3 regions of the Thermomonospora cellulosilytica genome follow, and region 3 is predicted to be linked to each of the others. Evidence: predicted binding sites of a transcription regulator. Region 3 holds the regulator's gene; each other region holds the start of a gene.
The links. The regulator LexA, encoded in region 3, represses DNA repair genes until DNA is damaged. The targets are predictions, from matches to a motif close to TCGAACANNTGTTCGA.
Positions count from the first base shown of each region.

Region 1 (9,726 bases), 2.8 Mb from region 3:
GATGTCGCGGGCGATGACCTGGGCCTGGATGTCGTCGACGGCGTCGGGCTTGACCATGACGCGGATCTCGCGGCCGGCCTGCATGGCGTAGACCTTGTCGACGCCCTCGTGCTTGTCGCGGGCGATCTGCTCGAGGCGTTCCAGGCGCTTGACGTAGGCCTCGAGGGACTCGCGGCGGGCGCCGGGGCGGCTGCCGCTGATGGCGTCGGCGGCCTGGGTCAGGACGGCCTCGACGGTGCGGACCTCGACCTCGTTGTGGTGGGCCTCGATGGCGTGGACGACGTCCTCGTGCTCGCCGTAGCGGCGGGCGATCTCGGCGCCGATCAGGGCGTGGCTGCCCTCGACCTCGTGGGTCAGGGCCTTGCCGATGTCGTGCAGGAGGGTGCAGCGCTTGGCCAGTTCGACCGGGAGGCGGAGCTCGGCGGCCATGATCCCGGCGATGTGGGCGGACTCGATGAGGTGCTTGAGGACGTTCTGGCCGTAGGAGGTGCGGTAGCGCAGCTGGCCGAGCAGGGCGATCAGCTCGGGGTGCATGTCGGTGATGCCGAGCTCCACCAGCGCGTCCTCGCCCGCCCGCACGCACAGCTGCTCGACGTCGGCCTTGCTGCGCTCGTAGACCTCCTCGATGCGCTGGGGGTGGATGCGCCCGTCCAGCACGAGCTTTTCGAGGGTGAGCCGGCCGACCTCGCGGCGCACCGGGTCGAAGCAGCTCAGCAGCACCGCCTCGGGGGTGTCGTCGATGATCAGGTTGACCCCGGTGGTGGTCTCGAACGCCCGGATGTTGCGGCCCTCGCGGCCGATGATCCGGCCCTTCATCTCGTCGCTGGGCAGGTGCAGCACCGACACCACCGACTCGGCGGTCTGCTCGCTGGCCACCCGCTGGATCGCCAGCGTCACGATCTTGCGGGCGCGCTTGTCCCCCTCGGCCCGGGCGGCGCTCTCGATCTCCCGGGTGATCAGGGCGGCCTCGCGCTTGGCCTGGTTCTCGATCATGGCGACCAGCTCGCCGCGGGCCTGCTCGGCGGTCAGCCCGGCGGCCTGCTCCAGCACCCGCCGCCGGTCCTCGTCGAGCCGGTCCAGCTCGGCCTGCCGTTCCTCGAGCGCCCGCTTGGCCTCCGACAGCCGCCGTCCGCGTTCCTCCAGCCGGCGCGCCTCGGCGTCCAGCCGCTGCTCGCGTTCGGCCAGCCGGGCCTCGCGGCGTTCCAGGTCGTCCCGGAGGGTGCGCAGCTCCTGCTTGAGCGCCTTGGCCTCGCCCTCCAGGTCGGCGCGCGCGGTCTCGGCGAGATGCTGCGCCTGGGCCTCGGCCTTGTGCAGGAGCTCCTGGGCGTCCGTACGGGCCTGGGCGCGGATCTGCTCGGCCTCCCGGCGCACCGCGGCGAGCTCGTCCTCCGTGGGGGGCGGCGGACCGGTGGGGCGGCGCAGCACGATGACCAGAGCGACCAGGGTCACCAGCAATGCGGCACCCAGCAGGACGCTCACCATGGCGCAGACCCTTCCAGGGGTGCCGGGGGTCTCCCCCCGGGCCGGCTCGTCTCGGTGCGGGCTCCACGCGGTGTGGAGAGCCTGCGGTGCGAGGACCTATCCGCACCCCGGAGACCGCCGGACGCCCAGGCGCCAGGCCGAACACGGGCCGTCACCATGACAGACCGGGGGGATCCCGGCGCCGCCGCGAACGACGGCAGGCCCGCAACGCGCCCGTCCACTCTCAGGTGTTCGAACGTGCAGGGTCGTATGGCAATCCGCAGTGCGCGGAGTAACTCCTCACTGCCGTAACGGTAAGCGGCTATCAGGTAATGAGCAAGCAAACCCAGGGCATTCCGGACTAACCGTACGTGGGCGTGAGGAGTTGCTTACCACCCGTTCCCGCCGAGAATACCGACTTCACCGCCCCTCTCCGCGTCCGCCGCGGGAGTCGACAACCCGGAGAAAATCCCAGTAATCCCGGGCGTGTCGCGCACCGTCCGTAACCATGCGGGCGGACGGAGACCGCGGACCGGACGGTGCGGTGTCCGTCCGCCTCCGGATCCTTCATCTCCGGCCGCCGTGCCGGGCACGGAACGGCACAGGCCGCCGTGCGCCCGTCGCATGGCCCGAACGACTCGAAGGAGGCGGAACCGCACGTCCACCCGAAGCCGTGTCCGCGGCCGTTGCGAGTACGCCCCGCCGAGGCCCCTGCTCAGCCGGTGTCCACGGTCATCGGGACGGGGCGGGACGGGGGATCTTGGTGGCGTCGTCGTACTCCGGCCATCTCCCGTCGGGGCATGCCTCGGTGGGAAGGCGGGCTTTGTGGAGGATGGGCCGATCAGTCGTCGAAGTCGGGAGGCTCGTGGGCGTCGAGCTCGTCGCCCTCTGCTTCGAGCGCCTCCTTGACCACGCGGTAGCACAGGCCGGGGGGATAGCCCTTGCGGGCGAGCATGCCGACCAGCCGGCGCATGCGCTTGTCGGGAGGCAGCGTACGGGTGCCCGGCAGCCTGCGGGCGACGAGTTCCCGGGCGGTGCGCTCCTCCCGCTCGGGATCCAGGGACTCCACCGCCTCGCTGACCGTCTCGTCGGCGACGCCGCGCCGCCGCAGCTCGCTGGCCAGCGCTCGGCGCGCCAGCCCCCGACCGGCGTGCCGGGACTGCACCCAGGCCCGTGCGAACGCCTCGTCATCGATCAGCCCGACCTCGGAGAACCGCCCCAGCACACGCTCCGCCGCCTCCTCCGGAACCCCCTTGCGCCGCAGCGCGTCCGCCAGTTGCGCCCGAGTCCGCGGCGCCGCCGCCAGCAACCGCAGACAGATCTCCCGTGCCACCCCCTCCCCTTCGACCGCCCCACCGGACGAGTCATCCCCCCGAGACGAAACACGCCCAGGCTCCTCAAAGGAGGGCACATCGTCAGAGCCCTCACCGGCGCCCGCGGACGAGACATCCTTTCGGGAGGGAACGCGCCGGGGCTCGGCAGTTCCCTCGGGAGTGACGACGCTCTCCGAGCCCTCCCCAGTGCTCTCGGACGAGGCGGCGTCCCGGGGCGAAACACGTCCGAGCTCTGGAGCCTCCTCGGCCGAAACCGCGGCCTCCGAGCCTTCACCGGTGTCCCCGAACGGGACATCGCCCCGGGAGGAAGAGCGTCTGGACTCATCGGCATCCTCGCGGGAGGCCGGATCGTCTGAGTCCTCGCCGACCTCCCAGGGTGAGACAGCGTCCTGGGAGGAAAAGCGTCCGGGCCCGGCGGTCCCTGCGGAGGGGACGTTCTCCGGGTTCTCGGCGGAAGGGCGGGTGACGGTGTCCCCGGGTGGGGCGGGGCTTTCGGCGGGGAGCGGGTCGCCCTCGGTGGCCTTCGCAGGGGGGACGGTCTCCTCTGGCTCGTCCGCGACGTCCCATACGACGGCGGCGTCCGATGAGGTGGTGTCCCAGGGCGGAACCCGGCCGGGCGGGGTCGGGTGCTCTGCCGAGACGGTGCCCTGTGCGTCTCGCTGGGCGTCCCGGCCTGCGGCGGGCTCGGGTGAGGGGGTGTTCTCCGGCCGCGGGTCATCGTCGGCCACGACGTCGTTCCCCGAGGGGACGCCGTGTTCCGGGTCCTCGGGGACGTCCCAGCTGACGATGACGTCCGAGGAGGCCGTGGCCCAGGGCGGAACAGGACCCTCCTCAGGGGTGGGCTGCTCCGAGGGCTCGCCTTCCTCGAGGCCGGCGGGGTCCTGGGAGGGGACGGTGGATCCGGAAGGGCCGGGGTCCTCCGGCCCCTGGGCGGCGCTCTCGGAGGTGACGGCGTCCCGGGGTTCTTCGGGGGTGTTCCAGAGAACGGGGGTGTCCTGGGGTGGCGGCGGAGACTTTGGCGGGAGAGGCCAGGTGTCCGCCACGGGCCAGGTGGGGTCGGTGTGCCGGTCGTTCATGAGGGCACCGGGAGGCGGGCGCTATCGGCGGAGGGCGACCGGACGAGGGCGAGGAACGTGAGCGGCGGCGTCTTCGGGGAAGGCCCGCTTGCCGGCAGGCCGGTGCGGGACGGGACGCCGCCGCCCTTCATGGAAGATCATTCCTCACGGTTCGTCAACAGTCACCCTGATCCGCGGATGCACGGTCAGGAATCTGCGGGCTTGGCCGCCTTGGCGCCGGTCTTGCGTCCGGCCGGGGCCGCCGCGGGGGCGGGCGCCGGGGCGGCGGGGTCCGCCGGGGCCGCGGCGGTGGCGTCGGCGTCCAGGCGCGGGCCCACGCCGAGCTTCTCCTTGATCTTCTTCTCGATCTCGTCGGCGATGTCGGGGTTGTTCTTGAGGAAGTTGCGGGCGTTCTCCTTGCCCTGCCCGAGCTGGTCGCCCTCGTAGGTGTACCAGGCGCCGGCCTTGCGGACGAAGCCGTGCTCGACGCCGAGGTCGATCAGGCCGCCCTCGCGGCTGATGCCCTGCCCGTACAGCAGGTCGAAGTCGGCGGTCTTGAACGGCGGGGAGACCTTGTTCTTGACGACCTTGACCCGGACCCGGTTGCCGACGGGCTCGGTGCCGTCCTTGAGGGTCTCGATCCGCCGCACGTCCAGCCGCACGGAGGCGTAGAACTTCAGCGCCCGGCCGCCGGTCGTGGTCTCCGGGCTGCCGAACATCACGCCGATCTTCTCGCGGAGCTGGTTGATGAAGATGGCGGTGGTCTTGGTCTGGTTGATCGCACCGGTCATCTTGCGCAGCGCCTGGGACATCAGCCGGGCCTGCAGGCCGACGTGGCTGTCGCCCATCTCGCCCTCGATCTCGGCGCGCGGCACCAGGGCGGCGACGGAGTCGATGACGATGATGTCGATGGCCCCCGAGCGCACCAGCATGTCGGCGATCTCCAGGGCCTGCTCGCCGGTGTCGGGCTGGGACACCAGCAGCGCGTCGGTGTCCACGCCGAGCTTCTTGGCGTAGTCGGGGTCGAGGGCGTGCTCGGCGTCGACGAACGCGGCGATGCCGCCCTTCTTCTGCACGTTGGCCACGGCGTGCAGGGCGATGGAGGTCTTGCCGCTGCCCTCGGGGCCGTACACCTCGATCACCCGGCCGCGCGGCAGGCCGCCGATGCCCAGCGCGATGTCCAGCGAGATGGATCCGGTGGGGATCACCTCGACGGGTGCGCGGGCCTCGTCGCCCAGCCGCATCACCGAGCCCTTGCCGAACTGCCGCTCGATCTGGGCGAGCGCGGTCTCGAGCGCCTTGTCGCGGTCGCTAGCTGCCATGAGATGCCCCTGTTCAATCCCAGGCCGTACGACCGGCCCTGGAGACTTCGCTTTCGGTCGGAAGCGACGTTACGGCGGCCCACCGACAGTTTTCGAGTCCCTGCCGCCGCTGTGGACGAACGTCGTGTGCGTTCCCCACTCTACCGAACATCCGTTCGATCATGGCCCGACTCGCCGCGGTCCGTCCCCGAATCCCCGCGCGATCCCCGTGCGCGGCGGCGGGCGGTGCCCGTACGCTGGCCGCGTCGGAGGGGGCCACCATGACGCTGACCGTCGTCTTCTGCGCCGATCCACTCAACCCCCGGCGCGTCGAGCCGCACTTCGCGCGCGAGGCGGCTGCGGTGCGCGACCACTATGGCAACGTCGTGCTGATCGACCACGACGCGCTGCGGCGGGGCGACGTGCTCACCGCGATCCGCCGGGTGCCCCGCGACCTGGGCCCGGCCTGGTACCGCGGCTGGATGCTGACCGCGGCCGAGTACACCGCGCTGGCCGCCGCCCTCAAGGAACGCGGCACTCCCCTGCTCACCCACCCGGAGGACTACCGGCGGGCGCACGAGCTGCCGGGCTGGCACGACACGTTCGCGGGGCTGACCCCGCACAGCGTGTGGCGCCCGCTGCCGCCCCGCACCGTTCCCGACGACCTGGCCGAGCTGGTGCGGCCGCTGCCGCCCGGGCCCGCGGTGGTCAAGGACTACGTGAAGTCCCGCAAGCACGAGTGGGAGGAGGCCTGCTTCGTCCCGGACGTCAAGAACACCACCCAGTTGCGCGGCGTGGTGGCCAAGATGGTGGCGCTGCAGGACGAGTTCCTGACCGGCGGGCTGGTGGTCCGCGAGTACGAGCCGTACGACGCCGGCGAGGCGCGGGTGTGGTGGGTGGACGGCGAGCCGGCGCTGATCGGCCCGCACCCCGACGAGCCCGACCACTACCCCGAGCCGGAGCTGGACACGGTGGCCACCGCGGTGCGGGCGCTGGGCTGCCGGTTCATCACCACCGACCTGGCGCGCCGGACCGACGGCCGGTGGCGGGTGGTGGAGGTCGGCGACGGCCAGGTCAGCGACCTGCCGGCCTCGATGGACCCGATGGACCTGTACGCCCACCTGCCCGTTCCGGACTAGCGCCGGCTAGTGCAGGCGCTGCGGGACGTCGAAGGTGGCGCAGACCGCCTCCCAGACCGTCTTGGCGTCCTCGCCGTCCGCCAGGGCCTGCTCGATGGTGCGGCCGCCGAGTTCGGCGATCACGTAGTCCTTGGCCACGCTCTGCGCGTAGACCTCGCCGAACTGCTGGTTCATCCGATCCCAGAACACCGATAGCCGCACTCCGCCACCGTACCGCCGCGGCGCCGCGGCCACGACGGCGCGGACGCGGCGGGACCGCGGCCGGTTTTGTCACAGGCGCGGGGCAGTATGAAGAACATGCCCGACGACGTGCTCGAACGCTTCTCCCCGGCGACCCGCGCCTGGTTCCGCGGGGCGTTCGCCGCGCCCACGCCCGCGCAGGCGGGGGCGTGGGAGTCGATCGCGCGCGGCGACCACACGCTGGTGGTCGCCCCGACCGGTTCGGGCAAGACGCTGGCGGCGTTCCTGTGGTCGCTGGACCGGCTGGCCGCCGCGCCGCCGCCGGACGACCGGGAGCGGCGCTGCCGGGTGCTGTACGTCTCGCCGCTGAAGGCCCTGGCCGTCGACGTCGAGCGCAACCTGCGGGCCCCGCTGACCGGCATCCGCCAGGCGGCGCGCCGGCTGGGCCTGCCGGAGCCGGACGTGCGGGTGGGGGTGCGGTCCGGCGACACCCCCGCCGACGACCGCCGCCGTCTGGTCACCCGGCCGCCGGACATCCTGATCACCACTCCCGAGTCGCTGTTCCTGATGCTGACCTCGCAGGCGCGGCAGATGCTGCGGGGCGTGGAGACGGTGATCGTGGACGAGGTGCACGCGGTCGCCGGGACCAAGCGCGGCGCGCATCTGGCGCTGTCCCTGGAACGCCTGGACGTGCTGCTGGAACGGCCCGCCCAGCGGATCGGGCTGTCGGCGACGGTGCGGCCCGCAGAGGAGGTCGCCACGTTCCTCGCCGGGTCGCGCCGAGCGGAGATCGTGCAGGCGGCGGCCCTCGGCGACGGTGACGATCCGCGGCTGGACCTGCGGATCGTCGTCCCGGTCGAGGACATGGGCGAGCCGGGCGTGACGCCGGACGGCCCGGCCGACGACCCCGCGCGCAGATCCATCTGGCCGCACGTCGAGGAACGGGTGCTGGACCTGATCGAGTCCCACCGGTCCACGATCGTGTTCGCCAACTCCCGGCGGCAGGCCGAGCGGCTGTGCGGGCGGCTGAACGAGCTCGCCTACGAACGCCGGTACGGCCCGAGCCTCCCGGACGCCCCCGTTCCGGCGGAGATGATGGCGCAGGCCGGGGCAGGGAAAGGCGCCCCGGCCGAGGTGGCGCGCGCCCATCACGGGTCGGTGTCCAAGGAGGAGCGGGCCGGGATCGAGGACTCCCTCAAGCAGGGGCGGCTGCCCGCGGTCGTGGCCACCTCCAGCCTCGAGCTGGGCATCGACATGGGGGCGGTGGACCTGGTCGTCCAGGTGGGGGCCCCGCCGTCGGTGGCGGGCGGCCTGCAGCGGGTGGGCCGGGCCGGGCACCAGGTGGGGGCGGTGTCCAAAGGCGTGATCTTCCCCAAGTACCGCGGTGACCTGCTGCAGACGGCGGTGGTGGCCGAACGGATGGGCCGCGGGGAGATCGAGGAGCTGCGCTACCCCCGCAACCCGCTGGACGTGCTGGCGCAGCAGATCGTCGCGATGGCGGCGATGGACGAGTGGACGGTCGACGACCTGGAGACCGTCGTCCGGCGGGCCGCCCCGTTCGCCTCGCTGCCGCGTTCGGCGCTGGAGGCGACGCTGGACATGCTGGCGGGCCGCTATCCGAGCGAGGAGTTCGGGGAGCTGCGGCCCCGGCTGGTGTGGGACCGGGTGGCGGGGGTCCTGCGCGGCCGGCCGGGGGCGCAGCGGCTCGCGGTGACCAGCGGCGGCACGATCCCCGACCGCGGGCTGTTCGGGGTGTTCCTCGTCGGCGAGAGGTCCTCGCGGGTGGGCGAGCTGGACGAGGAGATGGTGTACGAGTCGCGGGTCGGCGACGTGTTCGTGCTGGGCGCCTCGTCATGGCGGATCGAGGACATCACCCCGGACCGGGTGCTGGTGTCCCCGGCCCCGGGCCAGCCGGGCAAGCTGCCGTTCTGGCACGGGGACAGTCCCGGGCGGCCGGCCGAGCTGGGCCGGGCGCTGGGGACGTTCGCCCGGGAGCTGTCGCGGCTGCCGCGCGAGCGGGCGGCCGAACGGGTGCGGGCGGCGGGGCTGGACGAGTGGGCGGCCGGCAACCTGGTCTCCTACCTGGAGGAGCAGCGGGAGTCCACCGGGTACGTGCCCGACGACCGGACGCTGGTGGTGGAGCGGTTCCGCGACGAGCTGGGCGACTGGCGGCTGGTGGTGCACTCGCCGTTCGGGGCCCGGGTGCACGCGCCGTGGGCACTGGCGATCGCGGGCAGGCTGCGCGAACGGCACGGGGTGGACGCGCAGGCGATGCACGCCGACGACGGGATCGTGCTGCGGATCCCGGACTCCGACGAGCCGCCGCGGATGGACCTGGCGCTGTTCGACCCCGACGACATCGAACGGATCGTGGTCGACGAGCTGGGGTCCTCGGCGCTGTTCGCGGCCCGGTTCCGGGAGTGCGCGGCGCGTTCGCTGCTGCTGCCGCGCCGCCGTCCGGACCGGCGGATGCCGCTGTGGCAGCAGCGTCAGCGGGCGGCCCAGTTGCTGTCGGTGGCGAGCAGGTACTCCTCGTTCCCGATCGTGCTGGAGACGATGCGGGAGTGCCTGCAGGACGTGTTCGACGTGCCGGGACTGGTGCGGCTGATGCGGGACCTGGCCGGGCGCAGGACCCGGATGGTGGAGGTGGAGACCCCCGCGCCGTCGCCGTTCGCCCGGTCGCTGCTGTTCCACTACGTGGGCGCGTTCATGTACGAGGGCGACGCGCCCCTGGCCGAACGCCGCGCCCAGGCACTGGCGCTGGACTCCTCGCTGCTGGCCGAGCTGCTGGGCCAGGCGGACCTGCGCGAGCTGCTCGACCCGGAGATCGTCGCCGAGACCGAACGCGAGCTCCAGCGGCTCACCCCCGACCGGCGCGCCAAGGACGCCGAGGGCGTGGCCGACCTGCTGCGCGTCCTCGGCCCCCTGTCCACCGGCGAGGTCGCCGCCCGCATCACCCCGCCGGGGGCACGCGAGGGCGTCTCGCCGGAGGCCCGGCGGACGGCCGGGGAGTGGCTGGCGGAGCTGGAGGGGACGCGGCGGGTCATCCGGGTGCGGATCGCGGGCGCCGAGCGGTGGGCCGCGGTGGAGGACGCCGGGCGGTTGCGGGACGCGCTGGGCGTGCCGTTGCCGGTGGGGGTGCCGGAGGCGTTCCTGGAGATCGTCGACGATCCGCTGGGCGACCTGGTGCTGCGGTACGCGCGGACGCACGGGCCGTTCCGGGCGGGCGACGTGGCGGCGCGGTTCGGGCTGGGAC
Region 1 covers NZ_JACJII010000001.1:6,176,751-6,186,476, forward strand. The annotation lists gene rny (ribonuclease Y) at 1-1,482, opposite strand, end outside; gene HNR21_RS29105 (regulatory protein RecX) at 2,303-2,794, opposite strand; gene recA (recombinase RecA) at 4,057-5,172, opposite strand; gene HNR21_RS29115 (ATP-grasp domain-containing protein) at 5,433-6,290, shown strand; gene HNR21_RS29120 (DUF3046 domain-containing protein) at 6,297-6,491, opposite strand; gene HNR21_RS29125 (ATP-dependent helicase) at 6,588-9,726, shown strand, end outside.
Region 1: the regulator LexA is predicted to act here: its motif matches at 5,316-5,331, upstream of recA (recombinase RecA).

Region 2 (9,726 bases), 2.4 Mb from region 3:
GCGGGGTGCGCGGCGTCCCGGGCACGCCCACCGGCCGCGGCCCTTCCGTGCCGCCCGAGCCGCCCGCGCCGCCGCCCGCCCGCGGCACCGGCGGCCGGGACGGCGCCGCCGGGCCCGGGCGGACGCCGCCCGCCGGATCCGGGTGGGTGATCGCGTAGTTGTGCCGCCGGTGCAGCATGCTGAGCTGCTCGGCCACCCAGACGCTCACCTCCTGGGCCCGCCGGTGCCCCTCGGCGGACACCCCGGCCGGCGGCGGATGCGCGGCCAGCCAGCCCGTGATCGCCCTGTCCGCGTCGTGCATCTGCCTGATCAGATGGCCCAGCGCGGCCGGGTCGATGCCGCGGAACTGCGGGTCGCCCGCGGCGGGGCCGGTGCGCATGCTGCTCATCGCCGCTCCGATGCGGTGCCGAACGGTCGGTCCCAGGATCACACCGCCGGTCAGGAGCTGTCGAGGGCGCTGCGGACCGCGTCGTCGTCCCGCGCCACCACCGCCCGGCCGCCGGTGACGATGATCGGCCGCTGGATGAGCACCGGGTGCTCCGCCATCAGCTCGATCCACCGCCTGCGGTCGCGCTCCAGGTCCTTCAGGCCGAGCTCCTTGGCGACGGGCTCGTTCAGCCGGGCGACCTCCCAGGGCTCGGCGCCGATGGCGGTCAGCACCTCCTCCAGCTCCGCCGCGGTCGGCGGGTCGTCCAGGTAGCGGCGTTCGGTGTAGGTCACGCCCGCCTCGTCGAGGGCGGCCTTGGCGGCGCGGCTCTTGGAGCAGCGCGGGTTGTGCCAGATCTCCATGGCCCCGATTCTCCCCGTTCAGGCGCCCACGTCGGCGGACGTGCCGCCGGTGATGCGCAGCAGCTCCGCGTACGAGGTGGGGAAGACGGTGTGCGGGTGCCCGCCGGCCGCCCACACCGTCTCGTGCTCCTCCAGCCAGGTGTCCACCAGCGTGCGGATCGGGGCCGGGTGCCCGACCGGGGCGACGCCGCCGATGGGCTGGCCGGTGGCCTCGCGGACGAAGTCGGGGGTGGCCCGCCGTACCCGCCGCGCGCCCACCAGCCCGGCGACCTTGGCCGTGTCCACCCGGTGCGCCCCGCTGGTCAGCACCAGCAGCGGAGCGCCGTCGGCGTCGAAGACCAGGCTGTTGGCGATCGCCCCGACCGGGCAGCCGAGCTGGCGCGCGGCGGCCTCGGCGGTGGGGGCGGCCTCCGGCAGCTCGATGATCTCGCCGGTGGCGCCGCGTTCCCTGAGCGCGGCGGCCACCTTCTCGGTGTTGGGATGCATGCCAGGCACCTTACGGGGCCGAACCCGGCGGATGGATCGGCCGTCAAAAGGGAACTTCTGCCGGTAGGAGGTCGCATATGGGGACGAGGGCGCGCATCGGCGCGATCATGGCCGCGGGCGGGGTCCTGGTGTTGCCGGGATGCTCGCAGCCGGCCGCCACCACGGCGGCGGGGGAGGATCGGCCTCCCACATCCACCCGGCCTTCCGTGACGGCCACGCCCTCTCCCACCCGGACGCCCCGGCCCAAGCTCAAGCCGGGGGCCAAGGGCGAGGACGTCAAGGCCCTGCAGCGGCGTCTCAAGGAGCTCGGGTACGCGCCCGGCCCCGTCGACGGGCGGTACGGGATGACCACGCAGATGGCGGTGTGGGCGTTCCAGAAGGTCAACCGGATCAAGGTGTCCGGCACGGTGGGCCGCGAGATGTGGCAGGCCCTGGACCGCCCGGCCGCGCCCAGGCCGGTGGCCAAGAAGCGGGAGCCCGACCGGGTGGACGTGGACCTGCGCCGCCAGTACCTGGTCGTCTACAAGGGCGGCAGGCCGGTGCTGATCTCCCACATCTCCTCGGGGTCGGGGGAGCTGTTCTGCTCGCGGGACGTCCCCGGCGCCGCGCCGCGCTGCCGCTACGCGGTCACCTCGACGGGGGACTTCCGGACCGGGCGCCGGGCGTCGGGATGGGAGACCTCGCCGCTCGGGCGGCTGTACAACCCGATCTACTTCAACGGCGGCATCGCCTTCCACGGCGCGCTCAGCGTCCCGCGGTACCCGGCCTCGCACGGGTGCGTGCGGCTGCCGATGAACGTCGCCGAGGTGTTCCCGAGGCTGGTGGGGACGGGCGTGCCGGTCCACCTGCGGCGGCCCGGGTGACCTGACCGATTTTTGTCAGACCCCTTCGCTTTCCTGGTGGTGTGCCGTTGACCTGCGCCGCCGCCGGGCGGTGGGGCGGGGCCCGGTGTGCGTTCGAACGTATTGACGAATCGGCTCGGGGGCTGTTTACTGAGATGCGTCGAACTAATGTTCGAGGTGGCGCGGGGCTCGCGGCCCGCGCCGTGGGGCACACGTCCCGCCGGGGCAGCGCGAACCGTCCGGCGGAACGTGACGGCCGGGCGGAGTGAGGGGAAGCTCTCCGTCCGGCCGGCCCGAAGCCGGAAGGAGAGGCGAATGTCCGGATCGACGACCGCCCGACGCAGAGCCCATACCGACGCCCACGGCGAGGTCCGTCCCGTGCCCGCGCCCCGTCCCCGGCCCGCCCAGGCCCGGACCGGCCACACCGCCCGCGGCCAGCTCCACGCCGCCCGCATGTGCCTGGCCGAGGCCGCCGAGGCCACCTCACCGGCCGTCCGCTTCGTGTCCGCCCACCTGGCCGCGCTGCGCGCCGCCGCGGCCGTGCTGGCCACCCACGAGCCGCTGGAGACCCATCGCCGCGGCCGGCCCCGCAGCGTCTGGGTGCTGCTCCCCGAGGCCGACCCCGCCCTGCGCGAGTGGGCCGCCTTCTTCGCCGCCGGCGCCGACAAGCGCGCCGCCGCCGAGGCCGGCCTGCCCCGCGCCGTGACCCCCCGGGAGGCCGACGAGCTCCTGCACGACGCGGAGATCTTCGTCTCCCTGGTCGAGGACACCCTGGGCATCCCGGGCCAGCCCACCCTCCCCATCCCCGAGGCCAGCTGACCGGACCGCCCGCCCGCACGGCCCCGCCCGCCGCCCACCCAGGTCGGCCGGGCGCGAGAACCCCCATGGAGGCAGACCGGCGCGCGCCCACCCCCGGGCGCCCGCCAGCGCCCTTCGCCGGAGCGCATTCGCCTCCCCCGGGCCGCCACCGGACCACCCTCCCCGGCCCGGTGGCGGCAACCCCCGCCGCGCCGGCGGAGTCGCGAAGCCCCCCGACCGACTCCGCCGGCGCGGTTCACGTCGCCTGCCCGTCCGCGCGTTCCTCGTGTCCGGATCCTCTGTGTCCGGATCCTCTGCGTCTCCCGGGCTCCGTGTCTTTGCGTTCTGGGCCGTGTCTCCCGCCTTCTGGGCTCCGTGTCTCGGGGTTTGCGGCTTCCGCACCCGCGCGTTCTCCGGGTCTTCCGGGCCAAGCCCATGAGGGATCCGGGCGTTCGTCCGGTCGCCTGGTCTGAGCCGGACGTTGGAGCCGCGGGGTGTTCCCGCTGTGGAGATGGAGGGCGGTGAGGGTGCTTTGGCTGGTGGGGGTGGGGTTTGGGGGGATGTGTCGGAGTAACGTTGGGCCGCCATGGGTTTGGGTGGGGAGACAGGGCGGGAGCGGCTCGTCGTACCGCTGCTGGCGTTTCTCGGGGTGATGGCGTACGCGCTGTCGATGGCGGTGGTGACGCCGGCGTTGCCGTTGATCCAGGAGGGGCTGGGGACCACGGCCGGGGGAGCGGCGTGGACGTTGACGGCGATGACGTTGTCGGCGGCGGTGGGCACGCCGGTGATCGGGCGGCTGGGGGATCTGTTCGGGCCGCGGCCGGTGCTGCTGGTGGTGCTCGTGGTGACGGTCGTCGGGATGGTCGTCGCGGCGCTGGCGGCCTCACTGCCGGTGATGCTGGCGGGAAGGGCGCTGGCGGGCGTGGGCGGCGGGGTGTTCCCGCTGGCGTACACGATCATCCGGGAGGTGCATCCGCCGCACCGGACGGCGTCGGCGGTGGGGCTGATGTCGTCGATGCTGGGGCTGGGCGGGGCGCTGTCATGGGTGATCGCCGGGCCGGTGATCGACTGGTTCGGCTGGCGGTGGCTGCTGTGGGTGCCGGTGGCGGGACTGGTGCCGGGCGTGGCGCTGGCGTGGTGGATCGTTCCACGGACCGGTCGGCGGGAGACGGCCCGGATCGACTGGTGGGGGGCGCTGCTGTTCGCGGCCTGGCTGGTGTGCGGGCTGACGGCGCTGACGCAGGCCCCCGCGTGGGGGTGGGCGGATCCGCGGATCCTGGCGCTGGCCGCGGCGGCCGCCGGGCTGGCGGGGTGCTGGCTGGCGGTGGAGTCGCGGGTGGCCGAGCCGCTGGTGGACCTGCGGCTGATGCGGCGGCGCGGGGTGTGGACGGCGAACGTCGCCTCGATGCTGGCGGGGTACGCGCTCATGGCCGGGGGCATCCTCTTCCCCCTGCTGGTGCAGCTGCCCGTCGCGACCGGGTTCGGCTTCGGGGGGTCGGCGACACAGGCGGCCCTGCTGCAACTGCCGGCCAGCGTCGGGATGACCGTGGCCGGGTTCGCCGCCGGCGCGCTGGACATGCGGGTCGGCTCGCGGGCGGTGCTGCTGGCCGGGGCGGTGCTCACGCTCACCGGGTACGGCTACGTCGCGGTCGCGCACGACCACATGTGGCAGCTGTACACGGGCGGGATCGCGCGCGGCATCGGGCTCGGGCTGGCCTACGCGGCGGTCGCCAACCTGGTCGTCGCCGCCGTCCCGGCCGGTCAGACCGGCGTGGCCACCGGCGTCAACACCCTGATCCGCACCGTCGGCGCGTCCCTGGGCACCCAGGCCAGCGCCGCGATCGTCACCGCCTCCGCCCCGTTCCCCGGCGGCACCCCCACCGAGGGCGGTTTCACCCTGGGCTTCGCGGTGGCCGCCGCCACCATGGTCGCCGCGATCGGTCTCGCCCTCCTCGCCCCCAGGCAACCTCCGGGCCCGGGCGACCACCGCCCCGACATGCCCTGAGGCGCCGTCACCCCTGACACCGGGTCCGAGCGCCGAGCGCGGTGGCCGGTGGGGGCGCAAAGACGGCCGCCGCGTTCACCGGCGGGCGAACGCGGCGGCACAGGCAAGGAGAAAGGAGGTCAGAAGGCCTCGACGGCGCGGCGGGCCTCGGGGTCGAGGACGCCCCAGCCGATCAGTTCCTCGGTCAGCTCGTTCGGGGACTTGTCATAGATCACCGCCAGCGAGCGCAGGTCCTCCTGGCGGATCGACAGCACCTTGCCGTTGTAGTCGCCGCGCTGGCTCTGGATGGTGGCGGCGTAGCGGGCCAGGGGGCCGGCCTTGTCCTTGGGCAGCTGCTGCAGGCGCTCAAGGTCGATCACCAGCTTGGGCGTGGGGCCCAGCGGGCTCGGCGAGGCGCCGCCCGGCAGCAGCTCCGACACCGGAACGCCGTAGAAGTCGGCGAGCTCGGCCAGCTTCTGCACGGTCACCGCGCGGTCGCCGCGCTCGTAGGACCCCACCACGACGGCCTTCCACCGGCCGCGGGACTTCTCCTCCACGCCGTGCAGGGACAGGCCCTGCTGGGTGCGGATCGCGCGCAGTCGCGCGCCAAGAGCCTTTGCATATTCAGACGGCATCGTTGCGGCCCCCCAGGCTCACTTTCATCATCGTCGTCGGGCCCCGGGGAGCGGCGGTCGGGTCGCTCCCGCAGGGAGCGGGACCCGGGACCGAACGCCCCGGACCCGTCTCCAGGGATGGTTACGGACAGTGACGGTAAAACGGGGAGGCCCGAAGGTCAAGCCGATTGGAAAAAAGCGGTCGAACCGGCAGGTGTCTCTCGACCGTCGAGGGCGGGAGCGCTCCCACTGCGCTCCGCGGCCGGTTCCGCACCCTCGGGCACCGGTCCCGCGCCCTCGGGCACCAGGTCACGACCGTCCGGAACGGCCCGCCCGTGGGCTCGATGTGACCCCTCTCACCAGGCAAGACGCGGGCCGGGCCAAGGCGGGCGGGCCGCCGGGGCTGCTACCGTGAGGAGGACGAAAACGTCCTTTAACCCCGTCCCGTGAGGCGGGAAAGGAGGTTCCGGCGGTGAATGCTGCCTTCCGGCCGGTGGAACCGGCCGCGCCGCGCCCGGCCGAAGACGCCGAAGGTGATGTAGGCCACAAGGCCGTTCTGGAGGCCCCCGACATCCGGCGCGCCCTCACCCGCATCGCCCACGAGATCCTCGAGCGCACCAAGGGCGGCGAGAACGTCGTCCTGCTCGGCATCCAGACCCGCGGCGTCACCCTGGCCCGCCGGCTGGCCGCCCGGCTGGAGGAGGTCGAGGGCAGGCCGGTCCCCTGGGGCTCCCTCGACGTGACGATGTACCGCGACGACCTGCGGATGCGGCCGGCGCGCGCGCTGGGCCGCACCGACCTGCCCGCGGGCGGCATCGACGACCGCATCGTGGTCCTGGTCGACGACGTGCTGTTCTCCGGCCGGACCGTGCGCGCCGCCCTGGACGCCCTGAACGACCTGGGCCGCCCCCGCGCCGTGCAGCTGGCCATCCTGGTCGACCGCGGCCACCGCGAGCTGCCCATCCGCGCCGACTACGTGGGCAAGAACCTGCCCACCTCGATGCGCGAGACCGTCCGGGTGCTGCTGGCCGAGAACGACGGGCGGGACGTGGTCCTGCTCGGGCCCGCCGCACCCCGCACCACCCGGGGCGGCGCGCCGTCCCACGGCGAATAAGGGGGCCGCACAGTGAAGCGCCACCTCATCTCCGCGGCGGACCTGACCAGGGACGACGCGCTGCTGGTCCTGGACACCGCCGAGGAGCTCGCCCAGATCGCCGACCGCTCCATCAAGAAGCTGCCGACGCTGCGCGGCCGCACGGTGGTCAACCTGTTCTTCGAGGACTCCACCCGGACCCGGATCTCCTTCGAGGCCGCCGCCAAGCGGCTGTCGGCGGACGTGATCAACTTCTCCGCCAAGGGCTCCAGCGTGTCCAAGGGGGAGAGCCTCAAGGACACCGCGCTGACCCTGGAGGCCATGGGCGCCGACGCCGTGGTGATCCGGCACGGCGCCTCCGGCGCGCCGCACCGGCTGGCCGGCTGGGTGCGCGGCAGCGTCGTCAACGCCGGGGACGGCACCCACGAGCACCCCACCCAGGCGCTGCTGGACGCGTTCACCATGCGCCGCCGCCTCGGCGACCTGGAGGGCCGCAAGGTCACCATCGTCGGGGACGTGCTGCACAGCCGGGTGGCACGATCCAACGTGCTGCTGCTGCACACCCTCGGCGCCGACGTCACGCTGGTCGCCCCGCCCACCCTGCTGCCGGTGGCGGTGGACTCCTGGCCGTGCTCGGTGTCCTACGACCTGGACGCGGTGCTGCCCAAGAGCGACGTGGTGATGATGCTGCGCGTCCAGCGGGAGCGGATGAACGCCGCCTACTTCCCGACCGTCCGCGAGTACAGCCGCCGGTACGGCCTGGACGCCGAGCGCTTCGCCCGGCTGGCCGACCACGCCATCGTCATGCACCCCGGCCCGATGAACCGGGGCGTGGAGATCGCCGCCGAGGTGGCCGACTCCACCCGTTCCACCATCACCGAACAGGTCGCCAACGGCGTCAGCGCCCGCATGGCGGTCCTCTACCTGCTGCTGGGCGGCTCCGAACCCGCCATCGGCAAGGAGGTCTCCGGTTGGGCACGGTGAAGACGCAGCGGTCGTCTGGTGTCCGGTGCCTGCTGCCGGGCGACGTGTCGGAACCCGCCATCGGCAAGGAGGTCGTGCGTTGAGCCGTACGTTCGTGATCAAGGGGGCGCGGATCCTCGGCGAGGAGCCCGCCGACCTGCTGCTGCGCGACGGCGTGATCGCCGAGGTCGGCTCCGGGCTGGACGCCGCCGGGGCCGAGGTGGTCGACGCCGACGGGCTGATCGCCCTGCCCGGCCTGGTCGACCTGCACACCCACCTGCGCGAGCCGGGCCGCGAGGACGCCGAGACCGTGGAGACCGGCACCCGCGCCGCCGCCCGCGGCGGCTACACCGCCGTGCACGCCATGGCCAACACCCACCCGGTCGCCGACACCGCCGGCGTGGTGGAGCAGGTGTGGCGGCTGGGCCGCGAGGCCGGGTTCTGCGACGTGCACCCGGTGGGCGCGGTCACCCAGGGCATCGCCGGCAGGCAGCTGGCCGAGCTGGGCGCGATGGCCGACTCGGCCGCCCAGGTGCGGGTGTTCTCCGACGACGGGCACTGCGTGTCGGACGCGATGATCATGCGGCGGGCGCTGGAGTACGTGAAGGCGTTCGACGGCGTCATCGCCCAGCACGCCCAGGAGCCGCGGCTGACCGAGGGCGCCCAGATGAACGAGGGCGAGGTCTCGGCGCGGCTGGGGCTGCCCGGCTGGCCCGCGGTGGCCGAGGAGGCGATCATCGCCCGCGACTGCCTGCTGGCCGCGCACGTGGGCTCCCGGCTGCACGTGTGCCACGTGTCCACCGCGGGCTCGGTGGAGATCCTGCGCTGGGCCAAGAGCAAGGGCTGGCGGGTCACCGCCGAGGTCACCCCGCACCACCTGCTCCTCGACGACACCCTCGTGGAGGGCTACGACCCCATCTACAAGGTCAACCCGCCGCTGCGCACCGCCGAGGACGTGACCGCGCTGCGCGAGGCGCTGGCCGACGGCACCATCGACGCGGTCGCCACCGACCACGCCCCGCACCCGGTCGAGGCCAAGGAGACCGAGTGGGACTGCGCGGCCATGGGCATGATCGGCCTGGAGACCGCGCTGCCGGTGGTCCAGCAGGCCATGGTCGAGACCGGGCTGCTGGACTGGGTCGGGGTCGCCGACCGCATGTCCTTCCGCCCCGCGCGTATCGGCCGCCTCAGCGGGCAGGGACGACCGCTGGAGGCGGGCTCCCCGGCCAACGTGGTGCTGTACGACCCGGCGCCGCGCACGGTGGTCGACCCCTCGGGGTTCGCCTCCAAGAGCCGCAACAGCCCGTTCGCCGGGCTCGAACTGCCCGGCCGCGTCGTCGCGACGTTCCTGCGCGGCCGGCCGACCGTTCTGGAAGGGAAGCTGCAATGAACCGACCGCCGGCGATGCTCGTACTCGAGGACGGCAGGGTCTTCCACGGGGTCGGGTTCGGCGCGGAGGGCGAGACGTTCGGCGAGCTGGTCTTCAACACCGGCATGACCGGCTACCAGGAGACCCTCACCGATCCCTCCTACGCCGGGCAGATCGTGGCGATGACCGCCCCGCACATCGGCAACACCGGCGTCAACGACGAGGACCCCGAGTCCGACCGGATCCAGGTCGCCGGGTACGTGGTGCGCGAGCCGTCGCGGATCGCCTCCAGCTGGCGGCACCGCCGCACCCTGGAGGAGGAGCTGAGGGCGCAGGGCGTGGTGGGCATCGCCATGCCCGGCACCCGCGCCCTGACCCGCCACCTGCGCGACAAGGGCGCCATGCGCGGCGCCGTCTCCACCGTGGAGACCGACCCGGACGCCCTGCTGGAACGGGTGCTGGCCAGCCCCTCGATGGAGGGCGCCGACCTGGCCCGCAAGGTCACCACCCCCGAGCCGTACGTGGTGCCCGCCAAGGGCGACAAGCGCTACACGGTGGCCGCGGTGGACCTGGGCATCAAGTCGATGACCCCGTACCGGATGGCCGAGCGCGGCTGCGAGGTCCACGTCCTGCCCGCCACCTCGACCGCCGCCGAGATCCTGGCGCTGAACCCCGACGGGGTGTTCTTCAGCAACGGCCCCGGCGACCCGGCCGCCACCGAGTACGCGGTCACCGCGCTGCGCGGCGTGCTGGACGCCGGCGCCCCGTTCTTCGGGATCTGCCTGGGC
Region 2 covers NZ_JACJII010000001.1:5,813,827-5,823,552, reverse strand. The annotation lists gene HNR21_RS27450 (hypothetical protein) at 1-388, opposite strand, end outside; gene HNR21_RS27445 (arsenate reductase family protein) at 439-789, opposite strand; gene HNR21_RS27440 (YbaK/EbsC family protein) at 808-1,275, opposite strand; gene HNR21_RS27435 (L,D-transpeptidase family protein) at 1,353-2,138, shown strand; gene HNR21_RS27430 (SAV_6107 family HEPN domain-containing protein) at 2,433-2,936, shown strand; gene HNR21_RS27425 (MFS transporter) at 3,502-4,920, shown strand; gene bldD (transcriptional regulator BldD) at 5,040-5,534, opposite strand; gene pyrR (bifunctional pyr operon transcriptional regulator/uracil phosphoribosyltransferase PyrR) at 6,007-6,627, shown strand; gene HNR21_RS27410 (aspartate carbamoyltransferase catalytic subunit) at 6,640-7,590, shown strand; gene HNR21_RS27405 (dihydroorotase) at 7,670-8,959, shown strand; gene carA (glutamine-hydrolyzing carbamoyl-phosphate synthase small subunit) at 8,956-9,726, shown strand, end outside.
Region 2: the regulator LexA is predicted to act here: its motif matches at 2,278-2,293, upstream of HNR21_RS27430 (SAV_6107 family HEPN domain-containing protein).

Region 3 (9,726 bases):
GCGACGCGCCGGGGCAGGGACCCGCGACCGGTGACACCGTCCTGCTGGCCGGCGCCTACCACGTGCGGGGCCAGGCGCCCCGGCGCCTGCTGCGCGTCCTGCCGCCGGTCATCGTCGTCCCCGACGAGGACGACCACTGCGCGGCGATACGCGACTATCTCGACGCCCAGCTCACCGCCCCGCTCCCCGGCCGCCGCATCGTGCTGGACCGCTTCCTGGACTGGCTCCTGGTCTGCGCCCTGCGCGACTGGTTCGACCGTCCCGAAGCCGACCCGCCCACCTGGTACCGCGCCATGAGCGACGACGTCGTCGGCCCCGTCCTGCAGGCCATGCACAAGGCCCCCGCCGAACCCTGGACCCTGGCCTCCCTGGCCGCGGTGGCCGCCGTCTCCCGCACCACCCTGGCCCAACGCTTCACCGACCTGGTGGGCGACCCCCCGCTCGCCTACCTGACCGACTGGCGCATGACCCTGGCCGCCGACCTCCTCGCCGAGACCACCCACACGGTCGCCGCCATAGCCCGCCAGGTCGGCTACACCGACCCCTTCGCCTTCAGCCAGGCCTTCAAGCGCACCCACGGCCTCAGCCCCACCGCCTACCGCCACAAGTCCCAGCCCTAACCGAGCACCCACACCGCATGCCCCGTTCCTGGCCGCCACATGACGAGCGGGGAGCCGGCACGATGCCGGCTCCCCGCGGAGAACGGTGCCCGCTACGACACGGGGCCGTGACCGGTCAGCTGCAGCCGCTGGTGGAGCCGCAGCCTTCGCAGACGTAGCAGCTGCCCGCCGGGCGCATCTTGGTGCCGCAGGTCATGCACAGGGGCGCGTCGTCGGCGGTGCGGCCCTGGTGGCTCTCGATGACCGACAGGCCGCCGGAGGGCTGCTCGGGCTGCGGGCGCGGGGCCGGCTTGGCGATCTCGGCGGTCTGCGCCAGGGTCTCCCGGGCGACCTCCGCCTCGGCGTGCAGGGTGGCGGGGTCCTCGCCGTTGGCCTGCATGGCGCGTTCCTCGGCGGTGAAGATGCCGAGTTCGGCGCGGCGCTCGTACGGCAGGTGGTCCAGGGCCAGCCGGCGGAAGATGTAGTCCATCACCGAGGTGGCCATCCGGATGTCCGGGTCGTCGGTCATCCCGGCCGGCTCGAACCGCATGTTGGTGAACTTCTCCACCCACGTCTCCAGCGGCACCCCGTACTGCAGGCTGATGGAGATCGCCATGGAGAAGGCGTCCATCACGCCGGCCAGGGTCGAGCCCTGCTTGCCGAGCTTGAGGAACACCTCGCCCAGGCCGTCGTCGGGGTAGGAGGAGGCGGTCATGTAGCCCTCGGCCCCGGCCACCGAGAACCGGGTGACCGTCGCCGGACGCTGCTTGGGCAGCCGCTTGCGGACCGGGCGGGCCGGCACCGGGGCGGGCGCCGCGGCGGGCTCGGCCTTGGCCTCCTCCTTCTTCTTGGCGACCGACAGCGGCTGGCCCACCTTGCAGTTGTCCCGGTAGATCGCCAGCGCCTTGAGGCCCATCTTCCAGCCCTCGAAGTACACCCTCTCGATGTCCTCGACGGTGGCCTGCTCGGGCATGTTGACGGTCTTGGAGATGGCGCCGGACAGGAACGGCTGGACCGCGGCCATCATCCGCACGTGGCCCATCGGGCTGATCGCCCGCTCGCCCATCGCGCAGTCGAACACCTCGTAGTGCTCGGGGCGCAGGCCGGGCGCGTTCACCACGTGGCCGTGCTCGGCGATGTACTCGACGATCGCCTCCACCTGCTCGGTCTGGTAGCCCAGCTTGCGCAGCGCCCGCGGGACGGTGTGGTTGACGATCTCCATCGACCCGCCGCCGACCAGCTTCTTGAACTTCTTCAGGGCCAGGTCGGGCTCGATGCCGGTGGTGTCGCAGTCCATCATCAGGCCGATGGTCCCGGTGGGCGCCAGCAGCGAGGCCTGCGCGTTGCGGTAGCCGTTCTTCTCGCCGAGGGTGAGGCACTCGGCCCACTGCCTGGTGGCCGCGGCGTGGACGGCCCTGTCCATCTCGTCGAGGGTGCGGATGTCGTCGTTGGCGGCGGCGTGCTTGCGCATCACCCGCTTGTGCGCCTCGGCGTTGCGCGCGTACCCCTCGTACGGGCCGACGATGGCGGCCAGCTCGGCGGAGCGGCGGTAGGCGGTGCCGGTCATCAGCGAGGTGATCGCCGCGGCCAGCGAGCGCCCGCCCTCGGAGTCGTAGGCGTGCCCGGTGGCCATCAGCAGCGCGCCCAGGTTGGCGTACCCGATGCCGAGCTGCCGGTACGCCCGGGTGGTCTCGGCGATCTTCTCGGTCGGGAAGTCGGCGAAGGTGATCGAGATGTCCATCGCGGTGATGATCAGCTCGGTCAGCTTCGTGAACCGTTCCACGTCGAAGGTGTTGTCCTCGCGCAGGAACTTCAGCAGGTTGATCGACGCCAGGTTGCACGAGGAGTTGTCCAGGCTCATGTACTCCGAGCAGGGGTTGCTCGCGGTGATGCGCCCGGTCTCGGGGTTGGTGTGCCAGTCGTTGATGGTGTCGTCGTACTGGATGCCCGGGTCGGCGCACTCCCAGGCGGCCTGGGCCATCGCGCGGAACAGGTCGCGGGCCTTGACGGTCTCGATGACCTCGCCGGTGAGCCGGGCGCGCAGGCCGAACTCCTCGTCGTTCTCCACCGCGCGCATGAACTCGTCGGAGACCCGGACGGAGTTGTTGGCGTTCTGGTACTGGACGCTGGTGATGTCCTTGCCGCCCAGGTCCATGTCGAAGCCGGCGTCCCGCAGCGCGCGGATCTTGTCCTCCTCGCGCGCCTTGGTCCAGATGAACTCCTCGATGTCGGGGTGGTCGACGTCCAGCACGACCATCTTGGCGGCCCGCCGGGTGGCCCCGCCCGACTTGATGGTGCCCGCCGAGGCGTCCGCCCCGCGCATGAACGACACCGGCCCGCTGGCGGTCCCCCCGGACGACAGCAGCTCCTTGCTGGAACGGATCCGCGACAGGTTCAGCCCCGCCCCGGAGCCGCCCTTGAAGATGATCCCCTCCTCCTTGTACCAGTCGAGGATCGACTCCATCGTGTCGTCCACCGACAGGATGAAGCAGTTGTGCACGCGGAGGTTCCCGGCGAGGAACTCGCCGCTCTCGGTCTGGATGTCGTAGACCTCCATGGGACCGAGGTGCTCGATGCGGGCGATCTCCAGTCGCTTGGTCGGGTACGCGCCCCGGCCGGCCTTCTCGAAGCTCCGGTGCAGCTTCTCGGCCTTGACCGGGTCGATGAAGCCGATCTCGTCGGCGAAGATCCGGCGGTCCCCGGCGACCTGGATGCGCAGCGTCCAGCAGCCCTGGCGGTCGGCGCGCGCGTCCTTCTTGAAGCCCACCCGGGAGTAGATCCCGAAGCGCAGCAGCAGCCGCTGGATGCCGCGGATCAGCTCCTCGGACACCATGTCGACCTCGACGACCGTGGAGCGCTCGCGTTCGGACACGAAGCCCTCGGCCTGGAAGATGCTGCGCAGGTAGGCGGCGACCACGGGCAGCGGCGCCGTGTACAGGCGCTCGGGGACGGTCATGTCCGCGCCGCGGGCGCGCAGGCCCCACGCGTCGACGAACTCCGCGAGCCCGGTCCCGTACAGGCGGATGCGGCGGCAGTCCAGCTCGGTGTCCTGGGTCTGGACGGTGCGCTCGTGCCGGTGGACACCGGGGAAGACCACGTTCAGCTGGCGGATGACCCAGTCGCGCTCGGCGTCGGTCACCGTCATCGCCTCGATGGTCAGCGAACGGTTGGTGCCGTGCTCGTACTGCCCGACGAAGCCGTCGGACTGCAGCCAGCCGGCCAGCGCCGCCTCGGCGATCTCCCGGGAGGTGATCTCGGCCTCGCCGTAGGAGTCGCGGCGGTGCCACTCCAGCATGTCGCCGACCCGCAGCTGGCCCGCCTCGACGAACGCGCCGGTGCCCTCACCCGTGGCGCGCCAGACCAGATGGTCGGGGGTGACGTCCAGGGTGTAACCGGCCTTGGTGTGGATGCGCAGGACGTCCTTCACCCCGTTGGCCTTGGTGGCGACGATCCTGGTGATGCCGTGCGCGTCGTACACCTTGGTGCCGACGGCGTCGTCCTCGACGAGCCTCCCGATCGGGATCAGGCCGGCGGGCGTGCTGACCAGCGCGTCGTAAGGAAGGCACGCCGAGACCTGCTGCGGGGACTTGGTGCCCACGTTGAACCAGACGGGGGAGTTGAAGCTGAAGATCTGGTGGATCAGGGCGTGCTTGAGCTCGTGGTCGAAGATCTCGGCGTCCTCGTCGGAGGCGAAGTAGCCGTGCGCCCTGCCGGTCTCGGTGTAGACGCCGACGACCCGGTCGACCAGCTGCTTGAGGCTCCACTCGCGCTGGGGGGTGCCGACGGCGCCGCGGAAGTACTTGGAGGTCACGATGTTGACCGCGTTCACCGACCAGAAGTCGGGGAACTCCACGCCGCGCTGCTCGAAGTTGACCGAGCCGTCCCGCCAGTTCGTCATGACGACGTCCCGGCGCTCCCAGGTGACCTGGTCGTACGGATGCACTCCCGGCGTGGTGAAGACCCGCCCGATCTTCAGCCCCTTGCGGCCCTTGCCGCGTCGGGATGCCGAGCCGCTCACCGTTTCGGTCATGACTCTCCCCCTTCGGGACCGTTTCCGGCCCTGTAACAGGAACAACGATGCCCCGCGGCCGGATCGTCCACCGGCCGGGATGTTTTCAGTCGTCGCGCTGCGCCCGGGCCGACTCGGCGGCGGCGCGCAGCGATCGGATCTCCCTTTCGAAGTCCTCCAGCGACTCGAACCCCCGGTAGACGGAGGCGAATCGCAGGTAGGCGACCTCGTCGAGCTCGCGGAGCGGCCCGAGGATGGCCAGGCCCACCTCATGGGAGGCGATCTCGGCGACCCCGGTGGCCCGGATCGCCTCCTCCACCCGGTGCCCCAGCTTGGCCAGCGCGTCCTCATCGACCGGGCGGCCCTGGCAGGCGCGCCGGACCCCGGCGATGATCTTGTCTCGGGAGAACGGCTCGGTGACCCCGCTGCGCTTGGCCACCATCAGCAGTACGGTCTCCTGCGTCGTGAACCGCCTGCCGCACTGGGGGCAGGAGCGGCGGCGCCGGATCGCCGCGCCGTCCTCGGTGGAACGGCTGTCGATCACCCGGCTGTCGGGGTGCCGGCAGAACGGGCAGTGCACGTCTCTCGACCTCCCCTGACAGACCGCCACAAGACCACAACCTGTGGAAAATCACATCGGTGTAACTACTAGATGTTGTGGTCAACCGTAGGGGCCGTCAGAGGCCAGTGCAAGCCGGAACGATCGCCTCGCCCGTAGAGCCTTGTCACATGGGGCGCACCGGCCCCGTCTCGGCGTGTCGCCTTCCGCGTCCGGTCACCCGGCCGGTATCCGCAGCGCCTGCCCCGGCCGCACCGCCGCATCGCCCAGATCGTTGGCCTCGATGATCCGCCGCACGGTCGCGTGCGGGTCGCGCCCCGGCCGCGCCCGGCTGGCGATGGTCCACAACGTGTCCCCGGACTCCACGACCACCCACGCGTCCTGCCGCGGCGCCGCGTCGCTCCGGGCCCCGCTCGCCATCCCGAGCCAGAACGCCCCCGCCATCAGCCCCGCCACGCCGAGGCTCACCACGACCTTCCCCCGCCGGGTGAGCCGCACCGGCGGCTCGTCCGACACCGTCCGCCGCCTCTCGGCTCCCCGGGCCCGGATCTCGCCCGAACGCCCGGCAGCCGCACCGGAAGCACGCCGCCCGGGCATGCCCGCCGCGACCTCGCACCCGGGGCCACCGCTCCCCGGCACATCCACCCGGCGGCCCGCCGCTGTCTCACCCCTGGTGAGGCCGCGACCAGATGCGCCCGCACCGCGTTCCGACGCCGCATCACGTCGCAGGCCGTCCTTTCCAGGGACGCCCACGCGGTGTTCTCGCGCCGCCTCGCGCCCAGGGCCCGCGTCCGTCCGGCGGTCCGGTCTCGCCTCACGCCTGGAGGCATCCCGGCCGGGAGAGCCCGCGGCACGCCCAGGGCCGTCGACCCTCCTGGGGCGTTCCGGTGTCGTGTCGTGCGGGCGGGTGCGGGGCGCGGGAGGGCTTGCGGGGCGGCGGGAGGCGGCCGGGGTCTCGGGGGCGGTGCGTCCGCCGGGGATGAGGGTGAGGTGCTTGCGGGTGCGAATCGGGCGGCTGGTGGGCGGGGTCCGGGGCAGGCTCGCCATGCGTGGCCTCCGATCGAGGGATTCGAATGTCAGTTCGATCGAACGGATGTACGATTTCTATCGCAGGGTGCCGGAGGAGGCGAGGGGAACACGCCGGGTTTCTTCGAACAATTGTTTGATCATCAGCGGGATCCGCGCTAACGTGCCTGCCAGGAGCGAGGATCCCGTACGGGTGGCGTGCCGGCAGGCGGTCACGCCCGGCGCCCAGGAGGCGGTCAGAGCGATGAGCAAGGTCCGGGAGATGCCCGACGGGCCGATGGACGAGAGCGGTCTCACCCCGCGCCAGCGGATGGTGCTCGAGGTGATCCGGGACTCGGTGCAGCGGCGCGGCTATCCCCCCTCGATGCGGGAGATCGGCGAGGCCGTCGGGCTGACCAGCACCTCCAGCGTGTCCCACCAGTTGCGGACCCTGCAGCGCAAGGGCTTCCTGCGGCGCGATCCCAACCGCCCGCGCGCCGTGGAGGTCCGGATGCCCGGCTCGGTGCCGGTCCGCTCCGAGGGCGCCGCCCCGCAGTCCTTCGAGGGCTCGGCCGGCCAGGAGTCGGTCCCCGCCCCCGCCCTGGTCCCGCTGGTCGGCCGGATCGCCGCCGGCGGCCCGATCCTGGCCGAGGAGACCGTCGAGGACGTGTTCGCCCTGCCCCGGCAACTGGTCGGCGAGGGCACCCACTTCCTGCTCAAGGTCTCCGGCGACTCGATGATCGACGCCGCCATCGCCGACGGCGACTGGGTGGTCGTCCGCCAGCAGCCGGTCGCCGAGAACGGCGACATCGTCGCCGCCATGATCGACGGCGAGGCCACCGTCAAGACCTTCAAGCGCAAGGACGGCCACGTCTGGCTGATGCCGCAGAACGCCGCCTACGACCCCATCCCCGGCGACGAGGCCTCCGTCCTGGGCCGCGTGGTCGCCGTCCTCCGCAAGGTCTGACCCGCGCCCGCCCGGCTGCCCGCGCGGCGGAGCCTCACCCTGCCTCCGGGGAACGCGCCGACCGGACCCATGACGGCCGCGGCCGTTCCCCGCGAGCGCAGGCCAGGCACGGCCCGCGCCGAGACCGCCGCCTGCCTTGACCGACCGTGGCCCGTTCGCGAACGCAGACCGCCCGTCCGGCGGTGCCGAGACACGCCGGGGCAGGTCCCGCAGGAGCGCACAGCACCACACGCCCGCCGTGCCCCACGGCGGTGGCGGGGCATGGCGGGCGTGTGGTGGTCGGGAGGCGTCCCGCCCGCGGGGACGGGCGGGTCGAGGATCACGGGGCGGGCGGGGACTCCCAGGCCCTCAGGTAGGCCTCGGCGGCCCAGGCCAGGTCGTTGACGATCTCGGGCCCGGCGATGACGCGCATGTCCTCGATCCAGTCGGGGACCAGGCCGTAGTTGGCGACGCCGTCCACGTTGACGTCCCAGGTGCGTTCGCCGGTGCGCAGGCGGTCCAGCGTCACGCTGCCGTCATGGCTCTGGAACGGGTAGCGGACGGGGTTGGCCGAGTTGTTCGCGCGCGGGGCCGGGAGGGGGCCCAGGCCGTTGGCGTCCATGCCGTAGCCGTAGCCGAACAGGCGGGACGGGTCGCGGACGGCCTTGGCGCCGCGCCAGTCCTGCACGAATTTCTCCGAGGAATGGCCGTAGGACGCGACCATGCCGCCCAGGCGGTAAATGCGCGGGTAGAAGTTGCGGTCGGTCCAGCTGTGGGAGGAGATGACCCGGGGATAACCGGCCTGTTCGAGGATGTCGAGGGTGCGGGAGGCCGCGCGCACGCTCATGTGGTCGATCTCGATCCACATGTCGCGCCGCATCATGCCGCGGACCATGTGCTCGCCCAGTGCGGTCAGCCCCAGTTTGTTGCAGTGCGGCGCGGGCGGATAGAGGGGGAAGGCGCCGCCGGGGTCGATCCAGCTCAGTTCCTTGGGGAGGGTGCCGCCGGCGACGGTGTTGTCGTGCTCGGCGGTGGTGCAGGTCTCGGCCTGCCAGAACCTGCCGGTGCCGATCTTGTTGCCGGCGTTGATGATGAGTCCCTGGGTGCCTCCGTCGAAGCGCACGCCGCACAGGGCGTTGTCGAACTTGTGGCACAGGAACATGCTGCGCACGCCGAGCGAGTGCATTTCGTCAAGGCCCCGGTCGATGTCGGCCTTCGTGCATCCGGGAACGCCGTTCACGACGCGGCAGCCGAACGGTTCGGAGGTCTCCACGCCGAGCACCATCGCGAGCTTGCCCTGCGCGATCACCTGGCGGGCCTCCTCGGGGGAGCGGACGATCCGCAGCCAGCCCTTTCCGGGGCCGCCGTGCAGCGAGTCGATATGGGCCTGGAGTTCGTTGGCGCGGCGCACCTGCAGCCGGATGCCGGCCATCTCGTCGCAGGAGGTGCGCTTGAGCGGGTACACGTCGCAGATCTGCCGGTTGGCGACCATGTGGTTGACCAGGATGCGCTGGCCGCCGCGCCACGCCCGTTCGACCCACTCGTGGTAGGCGGTCTGGTGGGTCAGGGAGTTCCAGGCGGGCCAGTCCTTGAACGTGGGCCAGCCCCGGGGGTCGTGGGTGCCGATCGGCGAACCGTTCTTCAGGAAGTTCTCGAAGAACGCCAGCGCGCCGTTCGGGTGATGGTCGATGCAGTCCCGCAGGGCGTCCTCGATGCCGTCCGGATCGAACGGCTTGCCGCACAGCAGCATCCCGCCGAACGACTCGTGGGAGTGCAGATGGCTGTGCGCGTCGAGGAACCCGCGCACCGCCCCGGGGCCGCCCTGTGCGGCGGACGGCCGGGGCGCGGCGACCTCGGCCGCGACGACGAGGGAGAACAGCAGGAGCAACGCGGCCCCGAGCCGGGCCGCCATCGAGCGGGGAACGGGCATGCTCACCTCCGCAGGCTTATGCCGCGATGGTGACCCCGCTCACACCGTTCACCCCATGGCCGCCGGGGACAATGATCGTCCTCGGCGTTGGCCGCCACGGCCACCGAGCCCCGCGCCGGGGGGCCGGAGCGGCGTCCTCCGGCCGGGAGAACGCCCGTCCGGCACGGCCGGTCGGCCCGTGACGCCCGCGGGCCCGCCGTGCCGCACGGCGGGCCCGCGGACTCGCCCCGGTCAGGCCGGGACGATGTTGACGATCTTGGGGGCGCGGACGATGACCTTGCGGACGCCCGCGCCGCCCAGCGCCGCCTGCACCTTGTCGGAGGCCAGCGCCAGCCGTTCCAGCTCGTCGGCCGCGATGCCCGGGGACACCTCCAGCCGGTCGCGGACCTTGCCGGCGACCTGGACCACGCAGGTGACCCGGTCCTCCACCAGCAGGGACGGGTCGGCCGACGGCCAGCCCGCGCGGATCACCGGGGCCTGGCGGCCCAGCGCCTCCCACGCCTCCTCGGCGGTGTAGGGGGCGAACAGCGACAGCAGGATCGCGATGGTCTCGGCGGCCTCCCGCACGGCCGGGTCGGCGGCGCCGGGGCCGGAGTCGATGGCCTTGCGGGTGGCCGAGACCAGTTCCATGATCCGGGCGATGGCGACGTTGAAGCGCTGCGCCTCGACCATGGCGGT
Region 3 covers NZ_JACJII010000001.1:3,370,722-3,380,447, reverse strand. The annotation lists gene HNR21_RS16075 (AraC family transcriptional regulator) at 1-620, shown strand, start outside; gene HNR21_RS16070 (vitamin B12-dependent ribonucleotide reductase) at 736-4,629, opposite strand; gene nrdR (transcriptional regulator NrdR) at 4,715-5,188, opposite strand; gene HNR21_RS16060 (LysM peptidoglycan-binding domain-containing protein) at 5,384-5,683, opposite strand; gene lexA (transcriptional repressor LexA) at 6,438-7,139, shown strand; gene HNR21_RS16050 (amidohydrolase family protein) at 7,459-9,048, opposite strand; gene leuS (leucine--tRNA ligase) at 9,280-9,726, opposite strand, start outside.